2 regions of the Nonomuraea sp. WAC 01424 genome follow, and region 1 is predicted to be linked to the other one. Evidence: riboswitches for the same ligand, from Rfam matches in the RefSeq annotation. Region 1 holds a riboswitch; the other holds the start of a gene.
What was found. Region 1 has a riboswitch for cobalamin ahead of cobN (cobaltochelatase subunit CobN). Riboswitches for the same ligand answer to the same signal wherever they lie in the genome.

Region 1 (4,857 bases):
CGCCACGCGGGCTCCGTCCCGGGCCAGCTCAAGGGCGTGCCTGGCACGTTCGGCCTCCACCCGGTTGTCGGTGCGGTGGCGACGCTGGCGCGGGTTGGGGGCCACGCGGTCCACGTAGGGGCCATATCCGACGAGGTCGGTGGCGGCGGCCAGCGCCTCCTGCGCCTCCGGCGTCAACCACGGCCGCCCGGCCGGGCCCAGCCCGACCACGGTCACCTCGCCGGCTCCCTCCGGCGCCGGGCGTTCGGGCACGAACGTGCGCTCCGCCGGGCTGGCGAGCAGGGCCAGCGAGAAGTACGGGACGCCGGCCGGGTCCACGTCCTTGAGCGGCGCGACCCGTTCTGCACCCATGGTGGCGCGCTCGACGTACCAGGCGTCGTCGAGCCGCCCGGCCTCGGCCAGAGCGTCACGCACCTTCTCGAACGTACGGCCCAGCTTGAGCACGGCGGCCGAGTCGTCGTCGCGCAGCCGCTCGGCCAGCGCCTCGGCGGGCAGCGTGCCGGGCAGCACGGTCAGCACCTCGTCCCGCTCCACCAGTGGACGCCCGAGTACGGCGGCGGCGGCGCTGACCGAGGTGACCCCCGGTACGACCTCGGTCGGATAGCGGTGGGCGAGGCGCTTGTGCATGTGCATGTAGGAGCCGTAGAACAGCGGGTCACCCTCGGCCAGCACGACCACCGTGCGGCCCGCGTCCAGGTGGGCGGCCAGGCGTTCGGCGCAGTCGGCGTAGAAGTCGTCGAGCGCCCCCTGGTAGCCGCCCGGATGGTCGGTCGTCTCCGTGGTCAGCGGGTAGAGCAGCAGCTCCTCGGTCTGACCCGCGCGCATGTACGGCAGCGCGATCGAGCGGGCGATGCTGCGGCCGTGCCGGGCGGCGTGGTAGGCGATCACGTCGGCCTCGCCGATCAGCCGGGCGGTCTTGACCGTGACCAGCTCGGGGTCGCCGGGACCGAGGCCGACCCCGTACAGGCGCCCTGTCATAGTCCTCACTCCGTCTCGCTCGCGATGGCGTTGACCGCCGCCGCCGTCATCGCACTGCCGCCGCGACGGCCGTGCACCACCAGGTATTCCAGGTCGCTGTCCGCCAGCGCCTGCTTGGACTCGGCCGCGCCGATGAAGCCGACCGGGACGCCGAGCACGGCCGCGGGGCGTCCCGCGCCCTCGGCCACCAGCTCCAGCAGCCGGAACAGGGCGGTCGGCGCGTTGCCGATCGCCACCACCGCGCCCTCCAGGCGGTCGCGCCACAGCTCCAGGGCGGCGGCGCTGCGGGTGGTGCCGAGGTGTCCGGCCAGCTCCGGCACGCGGGGGTCGCCCAGCGTGCACAGGACCTCGTTCCCGGCGGGCAACCTGCCTCTGGTCACGCCCGAGGCGACCATCATGGCGTCGCACAGCACGGGCGCGCCGCCGCGCAGGGCCTCCCTGGCACGTACGACCACCTGCGGGGACCAGTCCAGGTCGGCGACGAGGTCGGTCATGCCGCACGCATGGATCATGCGCACCGCCACCTGGGCCACCTCGGACGGCAGGCCCGTGAGGTCGGTCTCGGCGCGGATGGTCGCGAACGAGCGCCGGTAGATCTCGGCGCCGTCGCGGATGTAGTCGCTCACTCCTGGTGTTCCTCATATCCGTTGGTGGTCGCGATCATCTGGAGGACCTGGCCGCGTGGCAGGCCGCAGCGCCGCCCGCAACCGGACCAGTGGACCGGCGTGGCGGGTGCGCGGCCGAGGCCGTGCACCCAGCGCCGGGCGTCCGCCTGCACGTCGGCGAGCGCCTTCACGCAGCCGGGACGGCCGGCGCAGGCGGTGACCCCGGCCCAGGGGGAGTCCGGGTCGGTGGTGAGCCCGATGGCGGCGAGCGCCTGCTCGGCCCGGTCCGCCTCGCCGGGGGAGAGGTCCGGCAGGACGACGGTCCGCCAGGGGGTCAGCCGCACGGCGTGCCCGGTGTGGGCGAGGGCCCCGGCCTGGGCGGACGTCAGACGGCCGAGCGGTACGAGGGCCTCGATCGCCACGCTGCCGTCCCGCTGCGCGATCCTGCCCGCGCACGGGCGACGCGCGGAGGCGGGCGGGGCGTCCATCCGGCCTGGTCGGCCGTCGGGCGGGCGGGTGGCGATCCCGGATGGGGCGTCGCGCAGGCGGGAGGCGATCCTCGCGGGACCGTCCGGCAGTTCGCGGATGCGCCAGGCGCGGGGGCCGTCGGTGGACAGCTCGTCCAGGAACGCCTCGGCGGCGTCGATCATGAGCGGGACCGCCGTGTCCGGGGCGACGGTCAGCCCGATGTCCCTGCCGGCGAGCAGCAGCCGTCCGGTCGCCAGATACGTGACGTCCGCACCGAGGCCGGCGACGTCCCGCGTGCCGTCGTCCAGGGCGAACAGGAAGCGTCCCGGCAGCGCGGCCAGCCGTGGCCGCGCGCACAGCGCCCGGTCCAGGGCGTACGCCGTCGCTAGGACGTCCAGCAGCCCGTCAGGCCCGCGCCCGCTCAGCGGCGAGGCCAGGATGTTGCGGACCCGCTCGTGCGCGGGCGACGGCAGCAGCCCGGCCGCGGCGACCCGCCCGGCGAAGATTTCCGGCGAACGCAGCCCCCGCACCTGGACGTTCGCCCGCGACGTCAGCTCGATCACGCCCGCGCCCAGCTCGGCCGCGCACACGGCGAGCACGCGGAGCTGCGCGGCCGACACCGCACCGCCGGGCAGGCGCACACGGGCGAGCAGGCCGTCGGCGGCCTCGTGCACCTGGAGCGCCCCCGGACAGGCATCGGGGCGCGAACGTCCGGAAGATTCACCTACGGGCACGAAGGGATCGTAACGCCACTTCTGGGACGGGTCGCTCCTGCCGTAAGCTTCGGCGTAGGCGATGGCAATGGGAGGAAGCCGGTGCGAAACCGGCGCGGTCCCGCCACTGTGACCGGGGAGCGAACCCCACCACGAGGCCACTGCCCGGAGACGGGTGGGAAGGCCGGGGTGAGCGTCGATCCGGGAGCCAGGAGACTCCTGCCGTCGCATCACCCGCGACCGGGGCGAGGACCCCGAGGGAGGAATGCGCCGTGCCTGGCGACAGCCGTACCGTTCTGCTGCTCTCCACCTCCGACACCGATCTGCTGAGCGCTCGTGCCTGCGGCGCGGGCTACCGTCTGGGCAATCCCGCCCGGCTGACCGCCGAGGACGTCCCCGGCCTGACGGAGGGGACCGACCTCGTCGTGGTGCGCCTGCTGGGCGGGCGGCGGGCCTGGGAGGAAGGGCTCGACGCGCTGCTGGCAGGGCCGCGCCCGGTGGTGGTGCTGGGCGGGGAGCAGGCGCCCGACGCCGAGCTGATGGAGTTGTCCACGGTCAGCGGCGGGGTGTGCGCCGAGGCGCACGCCTACCTGGCCCATGGCGGCCCGGCCAACCTGGCCCAGCTGCACGCGTTCCTGTCCGACACCGTCCTGCTGACCGGGCACGGGTTCGAGCCGCCCGCCCCGGCGCCCACCTGGGGAAGACTGGAACGCCCGTCCCGGACCACCGGCGGCCCCGTGGTCGGGGTGCTCTACTACCGGGCGCACCACATGGCCGGCAACACCGCGTTCGTCGAGGCGTTGTGCACCGCGGTCGAGGACGCGGGCGGGCAGGCGCTGCCGATCTTCTGCTCGTCCCTGCGCGCGGCCGAGCCGGAGCTGCTCGACACGCTGCGCGCGGCGGACGCGGTGGTCGTCACCGTGCTGGCGGCGGGCGGCTCCCGCCCGGCCACCGCGGGAGCGGGCGGTGACGACGAGGCATGGGACGTCGGCGCGCTGGCCGAGCTCGACGTGCCGATCCTGCAAGGACTCTGCCTGACCACCACCCGGCAGGCATGGGAGGAGAACGACGACGGGCTGTCGCCGCTGGACGCCGCCTCCCAGGTGGCGATCCCGGAGTTCGACGGGCGGATCATCACGGTCCCGTTCTCGTTCAAGGAGATCGACCCCGACGGGCTCACCGTCTACGTCGCCGACCCCGAGCGGGCCGCCCGGGTGGCGGGCATCGCGGTGCGCCACGGTCTGCTGCGGCACACGCCGCCCGCCGAACGGCGGCTGGTGGTGATGTTGTCGGCGTACCCGACCAAGCACTCCCGCGTCGGCAACGCGGTCGGGCTGGACACCCCCGCGAGCACCGTCCGGCTGCTGGCCCGGCTCGCCGAGGCGGGCTACGACCTCGGCGACGGCTTCCCCGGCGTCGCCGGCCAGGACGGCGACGCGCTCATCCACGCGCTGATCGCCGCCGGCGGCCAGGACCAGGACTGGCTGACCGAGGAGCACCTGGCGGGCAACCCCGTCCGCATCTCCGCCGCCTCCTACGAGCAGTGGTACCGCACCCTGCCCGCGGAGCTGCGGGAGGAGATCGAACGGCACTGGGGGCCGCCGCCGGGCGAGCTGTTCGTGCACGAGGGCGACAGCGGGACCGACATCGTGCTGGCCGCGCTGCGGGCCGGGAACCTGGTGGTGATGGTCCAGCCGCCGCGCGGCTTCGGCGAGAACCCGATCGCCATCTACCACGATCCCGACCTGCCGCCCAGCCACCACTACCTGGCCGCCTACCGCTGGCTGTCGGCCGAGTTCGGCGCACACGCGATGGTGCACGTCGGCAAGCACGGCAACCTGGAATGGCTGCCCGGCAAGGCGGCGGGGATGTCGGCCGCGTGCGGCACCGACGCCGCCATCGGCGACCTGCCGCTGATCTACCCCTTCCTCGTCAACGATCCGGGGGAGGGCACGCAGGCCAAGCGGCGCGCGCACGCCGTGCTGGTGGACCACCTGGTGCCGCCGATGGCCCGCGCCGACACCTACGGCGACATCGCCCGGCTGGAGCAGCTCCTCGACGAGCACGCCACGATCGCCGCCATGGACCCCGCC
Region 2 (4,857 bases), on a different contig from region 1:
CGACGGGAACTGTCGGCCCGGCCTGACATGCTTCCGGCCATGCGTCAACCACTCCCGAGCCCCGAGGTGGCGGCGGCGATCGAGGCCGCGCTCGCCGAAGCGGCCTGGATCACGCGGACGGCCGACCGCCGCCGCGTGGCGAGCCGGCTGTCCCAGGAGCGGGGCTTCGCCCGGCGGGCCGCCGCGGTCTGTCTGGCCCAGCCCGCGTTCGACGGTCACGCCAAGGAGCTGCGCCTGGCGCTCTCCGGCTGCGACGGGTGGACGGCGCCGGAGCTCGCCGCGTTCTTCACCGTCCTGGGGGAGCGGGGGCTCTGCTTCCGTGACGAGGAGTGGCTCGTGCTCGCGCTGGAGCCGGCGGCGGGCCTCGACGACAAAGGGCGCGCGACGGTCGGCGAACACCTGCGGCCGGTCATCGACGCGGTGTGCGAGGGCGGCATCGACGCCGGGGCCCGCCCCCGGCTCTATCGCCTGATCGGGCGCGTCTTCCGCACGGGCCCGGAGGCGATGCCCCTGGCGGCGCTGGTGCCCGTCGACGAGTGGGCCGTGGCGTTGCGCGACCGTCTCGGTGACGCGCCGCCGGAGGGCCTGGTGCGGCTCGTCCACCACCTCGCCGAGCTCGACAAGCCGCGGCCCACCCAGCGGTGGCGCGTACGCTGCCGCGAGCTGCTGCGCGCCGATGGCGCGGGCGACCTCGTACACGCCGCGATGCGCGCCTTCGGCGAGGACACCGAGCTACAGCGCCACTGGGGGACGGTCCGGTCGATCGTCTCCGACGTCAACGCCGACGTCGCCAGGGGGTTCGTCTGGGCGGTCGTCCTGCTGGAGGCCGACGACGCCGTGGCGGCGCTGTCGGAGCTCGTGCCGCGGGCCGCCGGAGTCCCGCGGGGGATGCGGGAGGACCTGAAGCTCGCCGGAGCCGCGATCAACGCGCTGGGCGACTGCGCCGACCCGGCCGCCGTGGGGGCGCTGTGGCGGCTGCGAGGGCTGATCAGGCACCGGGCGCTGCGCAAACAGATCGACATCGCGCTCGACGCCGCCGCCCGCCGCTCCGGCATCACGCCCGGCCAGTTGCTGGAACGCAGTATCCCCGACCACGGGCTCGCCGCCGACGGCACGCTGACGCGCGCCATCGGCGACTGGACCGCGGTGTTGTCCGTCGGGGACGCCATGACCGTACGGCTCGGCTTCCGGTCGCCGGACGGCGCGACGGTGCGTACCGTGCCCGCCGCGCTCAAGGACAGCGACGACCTGGCGGCGCTCAAGGCCGTGCGGAAGGAGATCCGCCAGACGCTCTCGGCCGAACGCGCCCGCCTGGAGTCGCTGTTCACCGCGGACCGGGCGTGGCCGTACGAGGAGTGGGCCCGCCACTACCGGGACCATCCGATCACCGGCGCGGTGACGCGCGGGCTGATCTGGCGGTCCGGCGGGCACGGCGTCCTGCCGGAGGAGGTCGGGCCCGGCTCGGAGGTCCGGTTGTGGCATCCCGCCCGCGCCTCCCTGGAGGAGATCGCCGCCTGGCGGGGGACGGTGACCGCGCGGCGGCTGCGGCAGCCGTTCAAGCAGGCGTACCGCGAGGTCTACCTGCTCACCCCGGCCGAGGAGCAGACGCGCGTCCACTCCGACCGCTTCGCCGCCCACATCGTCGACCACCCCCGCCTCTACGCGCTGCTCAGACAGCGCCAGTGGCGCACGACCTGGCTCGGCGCCTTCTACGACGGCCACGCCACCGAGGCGAAGAAGGAGCTGGCCGAAGGCGTCTGGCAGGTCGGCTTCCGTTACGAGAGCGCGCACGTCGAAGGCGGCGAGGTGGCGCTGGCCGCCACCGGCCCGATCCGCTTCGCCCGGCGGCAGGGGCGCGGGTTCGCGCAGGCGGAGCTGGCCGAGGTGCCACCACTGGTGTTCAGCGAGGCGATGCGCGACGCCGACCTCTTCGTGGCCCTCACCTCGATCGCCGCCGACCCCGACTGGCAGGACCGCGGCGAGGACGACCACCGGACCTACTGGCGCCACACCTCCACCGGCCCGCTGCCGCCGTCGGCCGAGGTGCGGCATGACGCGCTGGCCCGGCTGATCCCGCGTACGTCCATCGCCGACCGGCTCACCCTCGCCGACCGGTTCCTCGTGGTCCAGGGGGATCTGCGCATGTACAAGATCCATCTGGGCAGCGCGAACGTCCTGATGGACCCGGACGACGCCTACCTGTGCCTGGTCCCGGCCCGCAAACGCGATTCCCGGCTCTTCCTCCCCTTCGAGGAGGACGGGCAGTTGTCGCTCATCCTCAGCAAGGCGTTCCTGCTGGCCGCCGACAGCAAGATCACCGACGAGCACATTCTCCGCCAGATCGAGGGCACTCACCGAAACGCGGAGTGAACGGCGGGCCTGGTTCGTTTCCCGGGGTGCGGCGCGGCCGTTCCTTTGTCAGGAGGGGAAATGATGGCGGATCCGGATCCTGAGTTCTTCTTCGTCGGAGTGACGCCGGCCGCCCTTTTGCGGGTGAGCATGCTGGTGGAAAGCCATCTGGAGGCCGAGGTCGCCGGTGTTCGCTCGGGTGGTTCACCGTTTTGGCGTGCGATGGGAAAGGGCATTCTCGATCGCCTTGGGAGCGGTGTTCCCGCAGGTCGGGAGTCGTGCGTCGCTTCGCGGGCGTGGCCGATCTCGGGGAAATCGCCAAGAAAGTCGACTTCGCCGCGCTGCCGCCGGAGGAACGGGCGGCCTGGGCGAAAGTGCTGACCGTGCTGGAGAACCTCCGCGAGAACCGGCGCCGCGCGTCGAGAATCCGCACGCTCGCCGCGTTTGGGGAGGCCGAGAAACGCAAGCTGGAACGCCTGCACCGGCTGCGCGTCCCCTTGTTGTTCATCCCCGGCCTGGCCGTACTGGTGACGGAGTACCACCCTGTCCCGAACGCGGAAGGTGACCTGGCGCGGCCGCCCTGCCGTTCCGTCAAACGGGGGAGGCGGGGCACCGGTTTCCTCGCGCCGGCCATGGTGGTGAGCGGGGCGTGACGTCGTGGACGTTCGGTGTGGCGGCGGTCGTGCCCGATGGTCTCGGGGGTCGAGGCGGGTGTCCTTCAACACGACATGTTGGGTGTGACTTTTTGATCCGCCCTATATATGGTGTCCCCTGCAGCCGGTTCGGTCGCCCATCCAGGGCGGTCGAGGCAAGAGGGAACCTGGTGGAAATCCGGGACTGCCCCGCAGCGGTGAGTGGGAACGACCGCCGTCAGGCGCACTGGGCCAAGGGCCTGGGAAGCGACGGCCAGTAGGCAGCAGCGACATGCCCACGAGTCCGAAGACCTGCCGGCGCGCCGTGCACGATCATGCGTGCGCGGCTGCTCCGAGGCCGCGCGGGACGGCTGACGGCACCGGCGCGAGGGCTGTGCGGCGTCCTTGCCGGCGCCTCCTGCGCGTGTTCTCGGAGTACCTGACCGAGTTCACGAGGGGAGAGCGCAGTGACGGTCACCGGGGACCCATCGATCGACCTGGCCGAGACGGCGCGGGCGGACGGCGACAAGCGCGCACCGCGGCGCGTCCAGATGCAGGTGCGCAAGCGCAACGGCACCGCCGAGCCGGTCGACGTCAACAAGATCGTACGCGCGGTTGAACGCTGCGCGACCGATCTGACCGACATCGACCCGATGCGGGTGGCCACCAAGACGATCAGCGGGCTCTACGACGGGGCGACCACCTCCGAGCTGGACCGCCTGTCGATCCAGACCGCCGCCGAGATGATCGGTGAGGAGCCGCAGTACTCACGCCTGGCCGCGCGCCTGCTGGCCGGCTACGTCGACAAGGAGGTCCGCGGGCAGGGCGTGGCCTCCTTCAGCCAGGCGATCCGGCTGGGCCACGCCGAAGGGCTCATCGGCGACGAGACCGCCGCGTTCGTCGAAGCCAACGCCCGCAAGCTGGACGACGCCATCGACGCCACCGCCGACCTGCGCTTCGAGTACTTCGGCCTGCGCACGGTCTACGACCGCTACCTGCTGCGCCACCCGACCACCCGGCTGGTGGTCGAGACGCCGCAGTACTGGCTGCTGCGTGTGGCGTGCGGGCTGGCCGAGACGCCCGCCGAGGCCGTCGGGTTCTACCGGCTCATGTCGTCGCTGGCCTATCTGCCCAGCTCGCCGACGCTGTTCAACTCCGGTACGCGGCACACGCAGATGTCCTCCTGCTACCTGGTCGACTCGCCCCTGGACGAGATCGGCTCCATCTACGACCGCTACGCGCAGGTGGCCCAGCTGTCGAAGTTCGCCGGCGGGATCGGCATCTCCTGGTCGCGGGTGCGCTCGCGCGGCGCGCTGATCCGCGGCACGAACGGGCACTCCAACGGCATCGTCCCGTGGTTGCGCACGCTCGACGCGTCCGTGGCCGCGGTCAACCAGGGCGGCCGGCGCAAGGGCGCGGCCTGCGTCTACCTGGAGCCCTGGCACCCGGACGTCGAGGAGTTCCTGGAACTGCGCGACAACACCGGCGAGGACGCCCGCCGTACCCACAACCTCAACCTGGCCAACTGGATCCCCGACGAGTTCATGCGCCGCGTCGAGGCCGACGGCACGTGGTCGCTGTTCGACCCGGACGAGGTGCCGGAGCTGCCCGACCTGTGGGGCGAGGCGTTCGAGGAGGCCTACCGCGCCGCCGAGCCGGCGGGCCGGTACGTCCGCCAGGTCAAGGCCCGCGACCTGTACGCCAAGATGATGCGCACCCTCGCCCAGACCGGCAACGGCTGGATGACCTTCAAGGACGCCGCCAACCGCCTGTGCAACCAGGCGGCCGAGCCCGGCAACGTGGTGCACCTGTCCAACCTGTGCACCGAGATCATCGAGGTCTCCAGCGACGCCGAGACCGCGGTCTGCAACCTGGG

Region 2: it holds a riboswitch for cobalamin, as region 1 does, so the genes downstream of both, DMB42_RS12690 (ribonucleoside-diphosphate reductase subunit alpha) here and cobN (cobaltochelatase subunit CobN) in region 1, are expected to answer to the same signal.

The regions. Positions count from the first base shown of each region.
Region 1 is NZ_QHHZ01000001.1:84,296-89,152, reverse strand. Features, by position in the region: gene DMB42_RS00335 (precorrin-2 C(20)-methyltransferase) at 1-978, opposite strand, end outside; gene DMB42_RS00330 (precorrin-8X methylmutase) at 984-1,604, opposite strand; gene cobG (precorrin-3B synthase) at 1,601-2,785, opposite strand; cobalamin riboswitch at 2,857-2,983, shown strand; gene cobN (cobaltochelatase subunit CobN) at 3,037-4,857, shown strand, end outside.
Region 2 is NZ_QHHZ01000004.1:79,230-84,086, forward strand. Features, by position in the region: gene DMB42_RS12680 (DUF4132 domain-containing protein) at 40-2,370, shown strand; gene DMB42_RS12685 (hypothetical protein) at 2,628-3,002, shown strand; cobalamin riboswitch at 3,111-3,316, shown strand; gene DMB42_RS12690 (ribonucleoside-diphosphate reductase subunit alpha) at 3,449-4,857, shown strand, end outside.